DNA from 2 places in the Lysinibacillus capsici genome. Region 1 is predicted to be linked to the other one. Evidence: riboswitches for the same ligand, from Rfam matches in the RefSeq annotation. Region 1 holds a riboswitch; the other holds the start of a gene.
The links. A riboswitch is a leader RNA that binds a small molecule or an ion and turns the genes downstream of it on or off. The one in region 1 is predicted to bind FMN.
Positions count from the first base shown of each region.

Region 1 (8,313 bases):
TAAGCGTCCACATTGGACGGGATTTCTGACTATGCTCCATAAATGCCGCGACGATAATCTCATATAAACTAAATGATGACGTTAATGTAGCAAATAAAAATAGCAATAAAAACATAGCTAAAAACACTTCACCGAATGGCATTTGACTAAAAGCTGTTGGTAGCACCATAAATAGCAAACCCGGACCCGCTGCTGGCTCTAAATCAAAGGCGAACACAACAGGGAAAATTGCTAAACCTGCTAAAAATGAAACAAGCACGGTTAACAGCACTACAGAACCTGCTGAATTCGGAAGACTGACATCTTTTTTTAGATAAGAGCTATATGTAACTAGACAAGAAAAGCCAACTGCTAACCCAAAGAACGATTGCCCGAGGGCTTCTAATAATGCCTTACCCGTAATATTCGAGAAATCAGGCCATAAGAAGAATTTTACCCCTTCCATTGCCCCATCTAATGTAACAGCACGCACAACAAGGACAATGAACATTATGAAAAGTAACGGCATCATCCATTTATTGGCCTTTTCAATCCCATTTTGTACACCTAATGAAATCACAAGTACGTTGACCAATGTAAACAACACTAGACCAACTAGCGTAATCCATGGCGTGCCTATAATTTTTCCAAATAATTCAGCTGGATCTACTGCTGGATCAATTACCGCGCCAGCTACACCTAGCCCGCTATAAATAAAGATCCAACCTCCGACTACGCTATAAAAAGTTAATAATAAAAAACAGCCTAGCACGCCCATTCGACCAATCCAAGCCCAGCCTGGCTTAGTTGGAGCAATTTTTTTATACGCTGTTACAGCCTCGGATTGTGTACCACGTCCTAACACATACTCGGACAATAACATTGGTAGTCCTATTAACAAGGTAAATAACACAAAGATAAGGAAAAATGCTCCTCCACCACTTTGTCCTGTTACATAGGGAAGTTTCCAAATTGCCCCTAGTCCGATCGCCGCACCAGCTGATGCTAAAATAAAACCTAATTTACTAGACCATTGTCCTTTTTTTCCACTCATCTCTTCAAACTCCTCAAACATTCTAAACTCTTCTCTATTTTACATGAAAATGTAGCTTTCGACTAGGTTATAATTATAAAGTACTAGTTAACTATTTTACCCTATTACTTTTTTCTGTATTTATCCGTTAGTTTTGTTCTTCTATTCTTCACACTTTTTCCTATCTATTGTTCCTTCCAACAAAAAAACCTCAGGTATATTGACCCGAGGTTAGTAAAAATTATTTTGTTATATAGATAGAACGCTGGCGGTCGATCCATTTGCGCATTGTGGTAAATAAAAACGCCATAATAGCCGTTAATAAAATACCTTTCACAATGTTAAATGGTAAAATCCCAGCGATAATCATTTTATAAAGTGAGTCACCTACAACAGGTTCCATTCCTAAGAAGTATGTGTACATCGGTAAAAATACTGCGTAGTTTAAAATACTCATCCCTACTGCCATTACGACTGTTCCTGTCGCTAAACCTCCAACAAGACCAGCAATTGTTTTAAAGCGATTAAAAATAAGGCTTACTGGTAAAATAAATAAAATACCTGTTGCAAAGTTGGCCATATGACCTACTGGCACACCTGTTGGCGTTCCAGAGAAAATCCAATCCAATACATTTTTAAATAATTCTACTAAAATACCAGCTACAGGCCCCATTGTGATGGCTGCTATTAATGCAGGCATATCACTAAAGTCCACTTCCAAAAATGCTGGGAATGGTGGAATTGGGAAATTAAAAAGCATTAATAAAAACGAAATACTGCTCAGCATACCAATCGTAATAAACGATTGGAGTTTAACATTTTTCTTCATAGAAAACTCTCTCCTCTTTGCTGATTCAATCTCGCAAGAAGAAAGGTGACGATCTTTCAATTGTTAGCACGAAAAAACCCTTATGCATGAAGAGCACAAGGGAGAAAGGCATGACGAATAAGCGTCAATTTAAACTATTTTTGAGCACCGTTTAAAAAGCCATACAAAAAAAGCGCTCGGTCATAGTTTATTTCATAACAATGAATGACGATCGTACCTCCATCTTCTCCCATCCAGACTTTAACTGTCGGCCTCGGAATTACACCAAGTCAGCCATGCAAATAAATTTGCACAGGTCGCGGGCTGAAGAGCGAAGCATAAACCATTCGAGTTAATGGAAACATTAACGGTTCACCACTCTATTACCGCCGGTCGGGATTTTCACCCTGCCCCGAAGATGAATCATATTATTTTATACTACAACCTTACTATAATTAATTATTAAGAAAAAGTAAATAGTTCTGCTTAAAAAATTCCGATTAGATTTGTAAGTATTGTAAAAATGGAGCATTCCATGTTACAGGAATGCTCCATTTTTGATTTTGACTAAGGCATATATTGTTTATTTGGCCCCACAGGCTTGGGCAAATACGTTTTTAAATCGAATCCTTCCCAGCTTTCTTGGACCACATTATCCAATCGTAATTGTTGGTCAAAGCTAGCAGCAGTTAACATCATAGCTTCAATCAATTGGGTAGCGCGAATTGGCTCCATTGATGCTAAATCTAAGGGAATATCGAATGTTACGACTACACCTTCTGCTTCCTCTTTCACGGTATATGTTACATTTTCAGGAACCACTGTTACATAAACATCATCATTTTTGTTTTTCATTAGTGTAAGTGCTTCTGTAACATTAGCAAATGTTTGACGGAAATCTGGTGACAGGTATTCTGCCCCATTACCATCTTGGTATAAATAATAATTAAAATGCTTGGCGTTTGTTAATGACATGGCTTGACTTGGCTCACCCTCCTGAGAAAACTCATAAGGTGTGCCATCTTCATTTTGAATCTCAACTTCCGTATATTCAGAATCCGAGAAGGTATCCTCTAAAGTCCCTTTGTATTCATTAACGGTAGCTGATGCAACATCATAGTCATTGTCCTTTGGTAATACGTGGACAAGCTTGTCTTCCTTCTCCTTCAGTTCACCTTTAAAAGGATGATAATCCGTAAACCCTTTGGCTTCTTCATCTATTTGAGGAGCATATTTTTCATACATCTGTAGGGTAGAAGGCTTTTCTGTTCCAAAATCAGTTGCTACACGCTCATTTGGTATCACATATGTCATTGGAACACTTTCTGCATCGCGTCCTGCCAAACCAATACGGAAAACGACAGCATCTTTCACATCTTCCTCATAGACAGACGACCGTAAAGATAGCATACGCTCATGCTCCGATACAATACTGGATTGAAGTGCCTCATCCTGGGTAGCTGCCTCTTTAGCAGAACGATCTTCCTGTAACGTAGCGTAATTAGCCGTTTCTGGCGTACTAGCTAGATCTTTTTGGCTAGCGTCATTATTCATGAACATGAAGCCAACGAGTACCGTTATCGCGAAAACTGCTGCTACACTCGTAAAAATCGGCATTTTTCGGAACTTAAATCGTGATGGTCGTTCATCTTGTATTAAAGATTTACTTGCTTGTTGTGCTTCTTCATTCTCTATAGGTTGTTGTATCGCTTCTTGTAGGTGACTATTATCCTGCAAGCGAGCATCTGCCATTAACCGATTTAATATTTCTTCTTTTGAACGGCGGTCAGAAAGCTTAGGGGCATTGTTCAAGACATGTTCAAGCTGTTCATCATCAAATGGCTTATGCGTCATTGCCGTTTCGCCTCCTGTTCTCTAATCGGCTGTAGCTGTTGCCTTAAAAATTTAATGGCTCGATGCTGGGTCGTTTTTACCTTAGCTTCTGTCCAATCTAGTATTTGCGCTGTTTCTGCAATCGATAAATCTTGAAAATAGCGCATAATAATGACCATTTTTTGGTCGCCTGTACAGTTTTCAAGTGCTGATTCTACCTGCATAAATTCATCACTGGCCTGTAGCATATCTTCCGGTGATGGCGTGGTTGAATGGAGCTGTTCCGTTTCCCAGTCAAAGAAATCATGTGAATGCTTTTGACGTACAGCTTGCTTTCTAAAATGATCAATTGCTACATTTTTAGCAATAGCAAATAGCCAAGTTTTCTCACTACTATTGCCTGCAAATTGATCGTATGAGCGCAACACTCGTACATAAACTTCATGTGCTAAATCTTCGGCAAGTGTACGGTTTTTTACTAAATATATTAAAAACTGAAACACGTCTTGGTGATATGCATCGTATAGTCGATGGAACACGGAGTCATTCAAAGCACTCCACCCCCGTTCTATAATATTTGTCGTCTTACATTCATAGAAGTTACAGCCAATTAATAGCAATACTTGTTATTAATCGAACGGTAAATAAAACGTGAAGGTCGTACCCTCTTTCAACACACTGTCTACCATAATATTACCTGAGTGTGCCTTGACAATATTTCTAGCAATGGCTAAGCCGAGACCAGTTCCACCCTTGGAACGAGTACGTGCCTTATCTGCTTTATAAAAACGTTCAAAGACATAGGGTAAGTCCTCTTGAGGGATGCCATGTCCTGTATCTTGAACAGATATTTTAGCAAATGTCGGCTCCTGCTCTACTTTTACAGTCACAGACCCTTCATCTGTATGTCTCAGGGCATTGTCAACTAAATTTGTAAGCACTTGTTCAATGCGATCCTCATCTATATTAATCATGGCCTCGTCATTAAATTCACTCTCAAACAGCAGACGAACGTGCTTTTCTTTTGCTACCTGTGCAAATTTTTGTGTAATACGTTCAAAAGTAGAATTAATTGGTAATTCATCTTTATAAAGCGTCATATGCCCTGATTCCATACGTGCCAAATCTAATAAATCTGTCACAAGGCGACCCATTCGCTTCGATTCATCATAAATAATTTTGGTAATCTCATTTCGCTCTTCCTGATCCTGAATAAAATCGTCATCCATTAATGCTTCTGAGTAACCTTGAAGCATGGCAATCGGTGTTCGGAGCTCATGGGAGACATTGGCAATAAAATCGGATCTTAGTTTTTCCAAGCGATGCTGTTCTGTCATATCACGAATTACAGCCACAGCGCCACGTATCATTTCACCACTATAAAGGGGACTAATAGTAAATGTATAATAGCTGCCATCCATTTCAATTTCCTCTTCTAGTTTATCCTCAAACATCAGTACATGATCAAGCATATGATAAAGCTCTGGCGGGATAGGTTTTGCACTTTGTGAACCTTTATTCACAAACCACTTTTGCATTAGACGTTCAGCTGGTGGATTACTTAATAATATTGTACGATCTCTATTAAACGTAATCACTGCATCTGTCATAGATGTCAAAATATTAGAAAGCTGTTCGTTTTCTTGATTGATAACCTCTAAATTATGCTTTAATTGACGGCCCATTTGGTTGAAGGCAACGGCAAGCTGACCAATTTCGTCATTTTGGGTAGTAGGCATTTTCGCTTCAAAATTCCCTTTTGCAATTTCAAAAGCTAATTCACGCATTTTTCTTAATGGCGAAGTTATACGTGAAGAAAGGAAGAATGCGAAGAATGTCGTCAACACAAATGCTATGAAGGCTGCTAAAAAGACAATTTTCGTAGTTTCCTTAGACGTTTTATGTAGCGCATCTGGGCTTTGGTAGATGAAGACAGCTCCATGTACTGCATTTTCAACATTTAGGGGAAAACCAAGTACGACATAAGATTCCATCTTTTCTTGATCAGTTGAAGAAGGCATCATCATTTCTTTAATAATCGGCTCATCTGATTGAAACACTTCATGAAAAGATTTATTGGCTAATATAGTATCTTGTATTTCTTTTTTATTGACACCCTCTTGCATCGCAAAGGACACTTCAACATGACTGATAGCGATCAATGCATTCGTCCCTGTAGGTAAAATATCTTTTAATAATTCAGAGGTAGATTCGGCTGTTTCATTGTCATCTACTATACTTGCTACCGTTGCTGCTGTTTGTCGCAATGAAATTTCTGCTTGCTGCATATGGTAATTTTGAAGAAATTCAAGCATTAATACCGTGAAAACAAATAATACAAATGAAACGAGAAGCAATATGGTTACCCATAGCTTCCCGACAACACTATTCCATATTCTATTCATTGACAACCTCAAATTTGTATCCAACGCCCCAAACCGTCACAATCATTTTAGCAGCGTTTTCAGAAACTCGGTTGAGCTTTTCACGTAAACGTTTTACATGTGTGTCCACTGTACGTAAATCACCAAAGAAGTCATAATGCCATACCTCTTTTAGTAGTTGTTCACGGTCAAATACTTTGTCTGGCGATTTCGCTAAAAAGTACAGCAATTCATACTCTTTCGGTGTTAAATTAACCTCAATGCCTTCTGCAGTCACACGATGTGCATCATGGTCAATCATTAAGTGTTGGAACACCACTAAATCTTTTGAAGAAGATGCATTAGTCGTTGGTGAGAAAGCCTGTGAACGACGTAAAATAGCCTTCACACGTAACACAACCTCACGAGGACTAAATGGTTTTACGATATAGTCATCTGCACCAAGCTCAAAGCCTTGTACACGGTTCGCTTCTTCGCCTTTGGCAGTTAATAAAATAATTGGTGTTGCTGCGCGCTCTCGAATTTCTGCACACACTTCTAGCCCATCTTTTTCAGGCATCATAATATCAAGTAAAATACAGTGATACTCTTTTTCTAAAGATTTCTCGATCGCTTGTTCTCCATTTTCGGCCTCGTCAACAAGGTATCCTTCTCGCTCAAGATACATTTTTAATAAGCGGCGAATACGATCCTCGTCATCTACTACTAATACTGAAATATTTTCTGACACTTTCACGATCCCTCTCTTCCATCTTTCTCTAACTTCTATTGTACATGGTGTGACACATATTGAAAAGAAAAGAAAGCCTCTTCGCTACAGCGAAAAGGCTTGTTGCTTCACAGGTTACGCGTAGGAGTGTAAACCTGCAAGAATTAAGTTAACAGCAATTAGGTTGAATAAAATAATCCCAAAACCAATTAGTGCTAACCAAGCAGATTTTCGACCTTCCCAGCCTTTTGATAGACGTAAATGCAGGAATGCTGCATAGAATAACCATGTAATAAGAGCCCATACTTCTTTTGGATCCCAACCCCAGAAACGACTCCAAGCAATTTGTGCCCAAATCATCGCAAAGATTAAAGCACCAAGGGAGAATACAGGGAAACCAATCAGCACTGAACGATAACCAATTTCATCAAGTAATTGTAAATTGACACGTTTAACAAGTGGTTGGAAAATGGCACTAATTCGACGGCGAGCAATTAAACGAATTAATAAATACAACACAGATCCTACCAATAATGACCAAACAACGGTTGTTAATTTTTTAGCATTAATTAACGCTGGCATTTCTACTAATGGCGACATGCCATGTTCTTCTATCACTTCATATTCATTCATACCGAATACTGGAGGTAAATTGTAAATAATTTTACGAGTAGTACCTTCTTTATCCACATAATTATAGCTAGACTCATAATCCATAGCACTAAATGTAGATGTTACCGCGACAAATCCAACAACTACTACAAGACAGTACATAACGGCTTCTAACCAAAAACGTTGTTTAGAGGGCTTTGTTAAATCTACTACTTTTAATAAGTAAATAAGTCCTGCCACAGCACTAATGGCTAAAATAGATTGCCCTAATGCTGCTGTAATAACGTGAATTGTTAACCAATGACTTTGTAATGAAGGCACTAATGGACTTACTTCTTTCGGGAACATTGCTGCATAAGCAATAATCAAAAGCGCAACAGGCAGTGCCACTAATCCAAGTGCAGTCAAACGATAAATAAAATAAATTAAGATAAACGCGCCGACAATGAACATACCAAAGGCAGTTGTAAATTCAAACATATTACTTACTGGCGCATGTCCTGTATAAATCCAACGCGTAATAAAATAGCCAAGCTGTGATAGGAAACCAATAATAGTAACCACAATGGCAAACTTGCCCCATTTGCCAGTATTTTTACCAGTAGCATTACCTTGCTTAATTGAACCACCAAATAATAATGTCGCAACTAGATAAGCAATAAACGCAACAAATAGTAAGTTTCCACTTAAGTCAATCAAACTCATAAGGTGTTGTCACCTTCCTTTTCTTTAATGCCACCAGTAGTGGACTCTTCGCCAGCCTCATCTTTCTCTAACTGATCTTTATACGGAGGCAATGCAGCAAAGGTTGTAACAGCATCTAAATCCTTTTTCATGCTGAACATATTTTTGTTGACATGGGCAGCCATTAACACACGGCCGTCTGGTTCCACTTGAAGCCATAAACGACGATGATTCCAGTAAGAGCCAATGGCAACACCGATCATAAAGATGA
Region 1 covers NZ_CP084108.1:1,384,895-1,393,207, reverse strand. Annotated here, with positions in the region: gene LCP48_RS06570 (sodium-dependent transporter) at 1-1,033, opposite strand, end outside; gene LCP48_RS06565 (ECF transporter S component) at 1,254-1,841, opposite strand; FMN riboswitch at 2,059-2,244, opposite strand; gene LCP48_RS06560 (RNA polymerase subunit sigma) at 2,388-3,674, opposite strand; gene sigX (RNA polymerase sigma factor SigX) at 3,671-4,204, opposite strand; gene LCP48_RS06550 (ATP-binding protein) at 4,283-6,058, opposite strand; gene LCP48_RS06545 (response regulator transcription factor) at 6,051-6,767, opposite strand; gene ccsB (c-type cytochrome biogenesis protein CcsB) at 6,882-8,063, opposite strand; gene resB (cytochrome c biogenesis protein ResB) at 8,060-8,313, opposite strand, start outside.

Region 2 (8,313 bases), 270 kb from region 1:
TTGGCATCATAGCCCCATTCCACCCAAATAATTGGTACTCCGGCTTTCTTACACGCAACAATATCCCTTTGCTCGTCACCAATGTATACGACGTCAGATGAGTCAACATTCGCTTCCTTTAAAAACTTTTTCATTACTTTGTCCTTACCAAAAATGCGGTTGGAGCAAAGTACATCTGCTACACAATGAATACCATTCATTTTAAGAAATTCTAAAATATTCTCTTTAGAGTTTGAGGAAATAATCAGGATTTTATAGCCTCTTTTATTAATCTCTATTAATACTTCCTTCATTCCCTCGAACAGATGAACATCATTTAATGATTGGCGATATAATTTATAAAATTGCGGTAAAATCATAGGCAACTTATACATTGGAAAGTCGAATAACTTACTGCGTTCTGAAATTGATAATTTTTTTAATGTATCAATTTCCTTCAATTCAATGCCTTTAAATTTATATTTTTGGGCTAAAGTATTCCATGCTGATGCAAACACAGCAGTAGAATCTGCCAGCGTCCCATCAAAATCAAAGATAATATGCTTCATTGCAAACTTTCTCCTTTTTCATCTCGTTGTATTGACGTTCTATGCTAAAAAATGTTACATGGAATGGGCGATCTAGTAATCTTGAAATAACCACCATTTTGAGCGTACGTAAACATCTTATGGTAAATATTATCAGAAAATGAGGCGATTGCAATGGAAATGCTACAACGAAAAGAGGTGTCTCAAAAGTCCATTGAGACACCTCGGCATTATTTTGTTTTATGATAGGTGCTGGTAATTTTTATAAAAGTTTTTCTGCTTTTTCGCGTGTACGAATTAAATAATAGGCATTGATGCAGGAGGCAATCGGAATAATCAGTGCAATGCCGATACCTGCACAAAAAATGGTTGTCATTTCTGCACTAAAAACTTTGGAGTTAACAATTTCTCCAATCGAATAGGAGAGGTCCTTGAACCAGATTAACAAGCTTAAATAGCCACCAAAGAAAGCAAAAAATAACGTATTGGTATCGGTTCCTAATATATCTCTTCCTATACTTAAGCCAGCTGCAAATAGGTTTTTTCTACTAATCGAAGGATTACGATAAAAAATCTCATGCATGGAGGTAGCGATAGAAATAGCTACATCCATAATGGCACCTATCGTACTCATAATGATGACTGATGCACCAATCTGCACAAAATTAACACCAATGTAGAGAGAAAAGATGCTGATTTCTTCAGTTGATTCTTCGCCAAACCCTTGGATCATCGACTTTTCCGTTACAAAGGTAATAAAGAGTAGTAACACAACTATCGTCACCATCGTCGAGATAAAGGCTGTAATGGTTTTACTATTTGTTTTATTGATATAGAAAAGGCTAATACAGCTAATGATCGTACAGGCAATAAACGTCAAGATGATAGGGCTATTTTTAGGGTTTGTCATTAAAAAAATGGTGACAAAGAGTACACCAAAGTTTAGGAATAAAGAAAGAAATGAGCGTATCCCCTGTCTACCGCCGACTAGAACCATTAACACGCACAATATAACTGCTAATAAGACGACAACATTCATTCTCGAACCCTCTTTCGATTAATGAAAAATATAGCGGTATACAGACTAATAGGAATCGTAAGGACAACACCAATACCCCCTGCTAAGGCACGGTCTAATTCTAAAGAAAGATTTAAGGACAATGTAAGCCCTAATGTGGAAGAATTTTTTAAATAGAGAATAATCATAGGTATGGAGCCGCAAAGGTAGGCAAAGAATAAAATACTTGTAATAGTACCCATGATATCTTTACCGATTTCATGTCCCGAAGATTTAAGTGCTTTGACAGGGATCGTAGGATCTTGCTCGTATAAAGCAAAAATCGAGGAAGCCATTGTAATAGAAACATCCATTACTGCCCCGAGTGAGCCAATAAATAAACCTGCCATAAAGACGGTACGATAGGGACGCGTTAAAAATTGCATTTCTTCATAACGAAGACCATTTTCACCTGTCAACCACATTACAATAGAGCTTATGATAAGCGCTAGAATAGTGCCTAAAAGTGTGGACACGATGGCTACATATGTTTTTGTATTTAATCCACTAATAAGTAGTAGCGAGATAATTGTAAATAGCACCGCACAAATGCCGCTGACTACTAATAGGCTTACGCCCCCATGCTTCACATAAAGATCTAATGCGAATGATAAAATCACAGCATTGACCACCAGGCTAATGATAGAAAATAAGCCTTGTCTTTTACCTATAATAAGTAGGGCAAAAATAAAAATCCATGCAATCATTACCATGGTTTGATCACGTTTTAAATCGACAATGGTTCCTGTTAAAACTGATTGTGCTGTGCGACCATCTAGCGTGACAAAGATTTCATTGCCTACATGGTATTCTTGATCAAAAGCACCAGACGAAGAATAGTCATTCGTCAAATGAATGGATTGCCCCTTATGCTGACCATTTTTGATAATGGCCATAATTTCCTGTGTAAATAAAAAATCCCTATTTTCATACATGTCTGTCATTGGTTCTGATTTTGTTACATCCACTTGCGTTATTTTCGCTATCGGTCGATCATAAAATTGTTCATTATGATGTACGAAAACAATCGAAACCCCACAACAGAATGCTAATAGGGCATAGAAAATAGCTTGTTTAAAAGGTATATTTTTTAAAAATGTCAAGTAAATGACCTCCAAACGGCTACACTGAATAGTCACTTGTAAAGGAACGTTTTTTTGATTAAGAAGTTCCATTAACAGGTTAAATGTCATCATTTTAATAACATCTTTTACATTTTTTAAGTCTCGTCAGAGCTGTTTAAAATTTATGCTTCCAAAAAAATTTAAAAAGAAGGATGGATAATATAATAAAATAGTGTTATCGTAAGACTAGCTAAATAAAAATATTCTTCGGGGTAGGGTGAAATTCCCGATCGGCGGTGATGAAGCAATTCAAAGTCCGTGAGCGCAAGCTGATTTGGTGCAAATCCAAAACCGACAGTTACAGTCTGGATGGGAGAAGGGTAAAAATGCGAACTTTTTAAATTGATTCTAATTTAGAAGGTTTATTTGACTATGCATTTATTACAAAACTTCCCAATCACCTTGTGGGAAGTTTTTTTATTTAGCTACAATCGAATAGAAGATGTTCTTCGGGGTAGGGTGAAATTCCCAATCGGCGGTGATGAAGCAATTCAAAGTCCGTGAGCGCAAGCTGATTTGGTGCAAATCCAAAACCGACAGTGATAGTCTGGATGGGAGAAGAACGAATGAGATAACAGTCTATGAAAAAATTGTTTTCAAATAGGCTTATTTGTTGATGTCTTATACTCCCAAAACCCCTTTGATGTAAAGGGGTTTTTATTTTTATATTGTTAACGAGAGAAGGGAGAAGGATAAGGCACAAAAAAAGGTGGATCAACTTTAAAAGTAAAGAATAGAAGTGCTAATAAAGTAGAGTAGGTGATGGAATGTTTACTGGACTTGTAGAGGATATTGGTATCATAAAAGCCGTGCAAAGCGATCGGAACAGTATGAAAATTACGATTCAATCAGCCAAGATAACGGAGGATGTCAAGCTTGGTGACAGTATAGCGGTCAATGGAGTTTGTTTAACGGTGACACATTTCACACAACAGCAGCTTACGATGGATGTTATGCCTGAAACAGTCAAAGCAACAAATTTACAGCAGCTGGCAATAGGTGATTCTGTTAATTTGGAGCGGGCCATGCCTGCTAATGGACGATTTGGAGGTCATTTTGTTGCTGGTCATGTTGATGGAGTCGGCAAAATTTTGCGAAAACGTCCAGTGGCAAACGCCGTTTATATTGATATCGAAATGTCTGAGGAACTAACCAACTTTTGTATTCCAAAGGGTTCCATAACAATTGATGGCACAAGCTTAACCCTTTTTCATGTTGAAGCCAATAGTGTCACGATTTCGCTCATTCCTCATACTTACAAAGAAACCGTTTTAGGTTTGAAGAGGGTTGGAGCAATCGTTAATATTGAAACCGATTTAGTCGGAAAATACATTATAGGGCAATTAAAAAAAGGGCAAACAACGCCAGCTATTACAAGAGATTATTTAGCACAACATGGTTTTTAAATCATAGAATAGGAGTTGATCATCATGCTACATTCAATTGAAGAAGCCATAGAGGATTTAAGGCACGGCAATATGATTGTGGTGGTTGATGATGAGGATCGAGAAAATGAAGGAGATCTTCTGGCACTCGCTGAATTCATCACACCAGCAACAATCAACTTTATGGCAACCAATGGTAGAGGTTTAATTTGTACGCCGATTTCGCAGCAGCTTGCACAAAAGCTAGATTTATATCCAATGGTTCAGCACAATACGGATAACCATCAAACCGCATTTACGATAAGCATCGACCATGTAGAAACAACGACAGGGATTAGCGCCTTTGAGCGTGCGCTAACGATACAAAGGATGATAGAAAAGCAAGCTAAGCCGACTGATTTTCGTCGACCAGGCCATATTTTTCCGTTGATTGCGAAAGAGCAAGGAGTGCTGCAACGGAGAGGGCACACAGAGGCGACGATTGATCTAGCGAAGCTTTGTGATAGTGTACCAGCAGGTGTTATTTGCGAAATTATGGGGGATGATGGGCACATGCTTCGGTTTGAAGAACTGACAAAGTTCGCTGCACATCATGGCTTAAAAATGATATCGATAGAAGCATTGGTTGCATATCGTAAACAATTATCCACTAATAAATCTAAAATTTCTATGTAAAAAGGAGAAAAAACAATGGGTCAAACATTTGAAGCACAATTAATTGGAACGGATTTGAAAATTGCAGTAGTAGTGGGTCGTTTTAATGAGTTCATTACTAGCAAATTATTGGATGGGGCAATGGATGGTTTAACTCGTCATGGGGTTGATCCTGCATTTATTGATGTTGCATGGGTACCAGGGGCTTTTGAAGTTCCTTTTATGGCAAAACAACTGGCAGAAACAAAGAAATATGATGCCATTATTGGTTTAGGTACTGTTATTCGTGGCTCTACAACACACTATGACTATGTTTGTAATGAATCTGCAAAAGGCATTGCCAATGTGTCATTGTCAACGAATGTACCTGTTATTTTTGGAATTGTTACTACCGAAAATATTGAACAGGCAATTGAACGTGCAGGAACGAAATCTGGTAATAAAGGCTATGATGCGGCAATGTCTGCAATTGAGATGGCAAATCTAAAGAAAATGATTGGTTCAGGACAATTTGAATAGTCGTCACAACATTTGTTTCTTTGAATATTTTGAACAACCATGGGAAAAATATGCTTAAGTGTATTTATTGAATGTGATTGTTTTCATAAATGTACTAATCTTGAGCTGGCTCAGTAGGAGATGAGAAGTATTTCATCAATGGAACAAATTAATTTGAAAATGTTGAAATCACTATTTCAACGCTCTGCTGATGTGATTTTCCAACAATATAATTTTCAGCAATATACAGTACATTTGATAACTTGTGATGCAATGGTCAATGAGCAAATTCTTCAAACTGTGGTTGTTCAACGTGTTCAATCTTTGTTAAGCAATGTCACTGAGGACATGCTAGAGGAAGAAATCGAACAGCATTTACACATACCCTATTTACAAAAGATTTTATCGAAAGAGGATGCGGTAACTAGGGTCTATAAAGGACATGTCTTATTGTATTTTGAAGAAAATCAATTACTTTATTCTAGTGATATTTCAAAAAGACCCAATCGAGAGCCCGGGGAAACAACATTAGAACTAGTAGTAAAGGGACCTAGAGATGACTTTATTGAAGACGTTTTTATTAATATTGCTTTATTAAGAAAACGATTACCCACTAATTCTTTTAGTGTAGAGACATTAGAAATTGGCAAGCGTTCTAAAACAACCGTAGCCATATTATATATGGAAGACATCGTAAATTTAGATATGCTGGAACAAATTCGACTTCAATTACAAAAAATTGATACGGATATTGTTATCAATGGCGACTTATTAATGGAAACAGTTGAAAAGACTGCGACCATTCTTCCAAGACATGATTATACAGGTAGACCTGATTTTGCTATGCAGGCGTTAATTAGAGGAAGAATACTCTTAATGATTGATGGTGTGTCCTATGCCATGATTACACCTACGAATATTATGTTACTCTTTAAATCAGCAGAGGATAATGAGTACCCAATCATTGTTAGCTCGATGGAACGATTACTCAGAATTGTCGGGATATTAATAAGTATGCTACTGCCAGGTTTTTGGCTTGCATTGACGACTTATCATCAAGAACAGCTTCCATTTCTACTACTTGCAACAGTTGTCGAATCGAGAACGGGATTGCCTTTCCCAACTATTCTAGAAATTTTAATGATGCTATTTATGTTTGAATTGTTTCGTGAAGCCAACTTACGTCTTCCAAGTGCAGTCAGTGGCTCAGTTAGTGTGGTAGGGGGGCTAATTATTGGAGATGCTGCTATTAAAGCAGGTGTTACAAGCCCCTCAATGATTGTTGTAATTGCCATTTCTAGTATCGCTGCATTTACATTGGTCAATCAATCCTTTGTGACGGCTATGAGTATTTTTCGATTAATCATTATTATGGCTTCGGCGTTTTTTGGTTTATTTGGTTTTTTTATATCCGTGTTTTTCATTCTTTTATACACTGCAAATATGAGAGTCTTGGGAGTGCCATATATTAACTTTAGTGCCGATTTCGAAAAGGAGGATGTTGCTAGGTCATTACTACGGCCTTCTCCAAAGGGCTACAGTAAACGGCCAGCCTTTTTAAAGCCCCAGGATCGAACACGTACATCGGGAAAAAAAAATAAGTAATTTTATTAAAGATCAGGTATAGTGGATACCTGATCTTTTTGTTAGTCTTTTAATTTTCCATTTAAATTAGGAAATGAGACATAAAAGATTATTGCTTACCTTTTTAGTTTACTTTCTTGTCAGGGATTATTAAACTATTTGTTACAGTGTGTAATTTTGGGTATGAATAAAATAAAAATTGATTTTGTGTTTTAATTTATGTAGGATATACAAGCAATGTTTGCTTTACAAACAAAAAAATAGAGTTAATTATAATATAATAATATTCTAGAATATTTATAGATGAGGAAGTACCGTTTTTTATGAAAAATAGAAAAATAAAACTAATATTAATTCTATCAACGATTTTATTATGTTTGTTTACAAGTTTAAACGTCTTTACATCCTATGTAAAAATAAAAAAGACCGTTGAAGAGTCGATTGCCAATCAAAGTTTAGAGGCAGCCCATTCTATTGCTGCATCCATTGATACGGATGCCTATCAGCAATTTTTAAATAATCCACAGGAAAATGATTATTATTGGAAAGTAAGAAATTATTTAAACGATGCTAGGATCAAATTAGGTGCACTATTTGTTTACACTTTAAAGGTGGATAATCCTGAAGTATCTATAGCCATGATTACAGGCATGCCAAAAGAAATGAAAGAGGGCTTCGGTATTGGCGTGGTTTGTACTGTTCCTGCAAAGCATGTAGAAAAGGCCTATAATGGTGAAACCTATGTTACAGAGGTAATTCATGATTCTAAACATGGGTCTTATTTATCTGTTGGTGCACCCATCAAAGATGATAATGGAACAATTATCGGGTATTTAGGCATTGACATTAGTGCAGATACGCTAAATGGTATTAAGGGTAAAGTCATTGAAGACAACCTATTTAATTTTATTTTTAATGGTGTACTTATTTTAATTGTCATCGGTTCTTTTTTATTTTTACAAAGATGGTATCAAAAAGAGGTGGCGAAGGAAGTTGGCGCTACAGAAGACACGTATCTAGCAGAAATCAAAACATTGATTACTTCGGTGTCGTCCCTACGTCATGATTTTACAAACCATATTCAAGTGTTACATGGTTTATTACAATTAGAAAAAACAGATCAGGCGAAACAATATTTATCCTCACTATCGAAAGAAGTGCAAGCGATTAAGTCATTAAAATTAAATATTGATCATCCAGGTTTGTCCATCTTATTGCAAACGAAGAAATTAACGGCTCAAAATCATCATATTGATATGGATTTTACGATTTCTCAAAATGACTTTAATAGGATTAAAACGACAGATTTAATCAAGATTCTATCCAATTTAATTGATAATGCGATTGATGCTGCTGTTGACTTACCTGAGGAACAACGTAAAATTAAGATTTGCTGTACTGCAGATGAATCACAGTATGAATTTAAAATTACCAATACAGGGCCAAATATTGCGAATCCTGATCAAATATTTAAACAAGGATTT
Region 2 covers NZ_CP084108.1:1,652,099-1,660,411, forward strand. Annotated here, with positions in the region: gene LCP48_RS07845 (HAD-IA family hydrolase) at 1-548, opposite strand, end outside; gene LCP48_RS07850 (YibE/F family protein) at 790-1,566, opposite strand; gene LCP48_RS07855 (YibE/F family protein) at 1,563-2,687, opposite strand; FMN riboswitch at 2,908-3,033, shown strand; FMN riboswitch at 3,150-3,275, shown strand; gene ribE (riboflavin synthase) at 3,476-4,114, shown strand; gene ribB (3,4-dihydroxy-2-butanone-4-phosphate synthase) at 4,139-4,768, shown strand; gene ribH (6,7-dimethyl-8-ribityllumazine synthase) at 4,784-5,266, shown strand; gene LCP48_RS07875 (spore germination protein) at 5,405-6,850, shown strand; gene LCP48_RS07880 (ATP-binding protein) at 7,153-8,313, shown strand, end outside.
Region 2: linked by a shared signal. The riboswitch ahead of ribE (riboflavin synthase) and the one ahead of LCP48_RS06565 (ECF transporter S component) in region 1 are both predicted to bind FMN.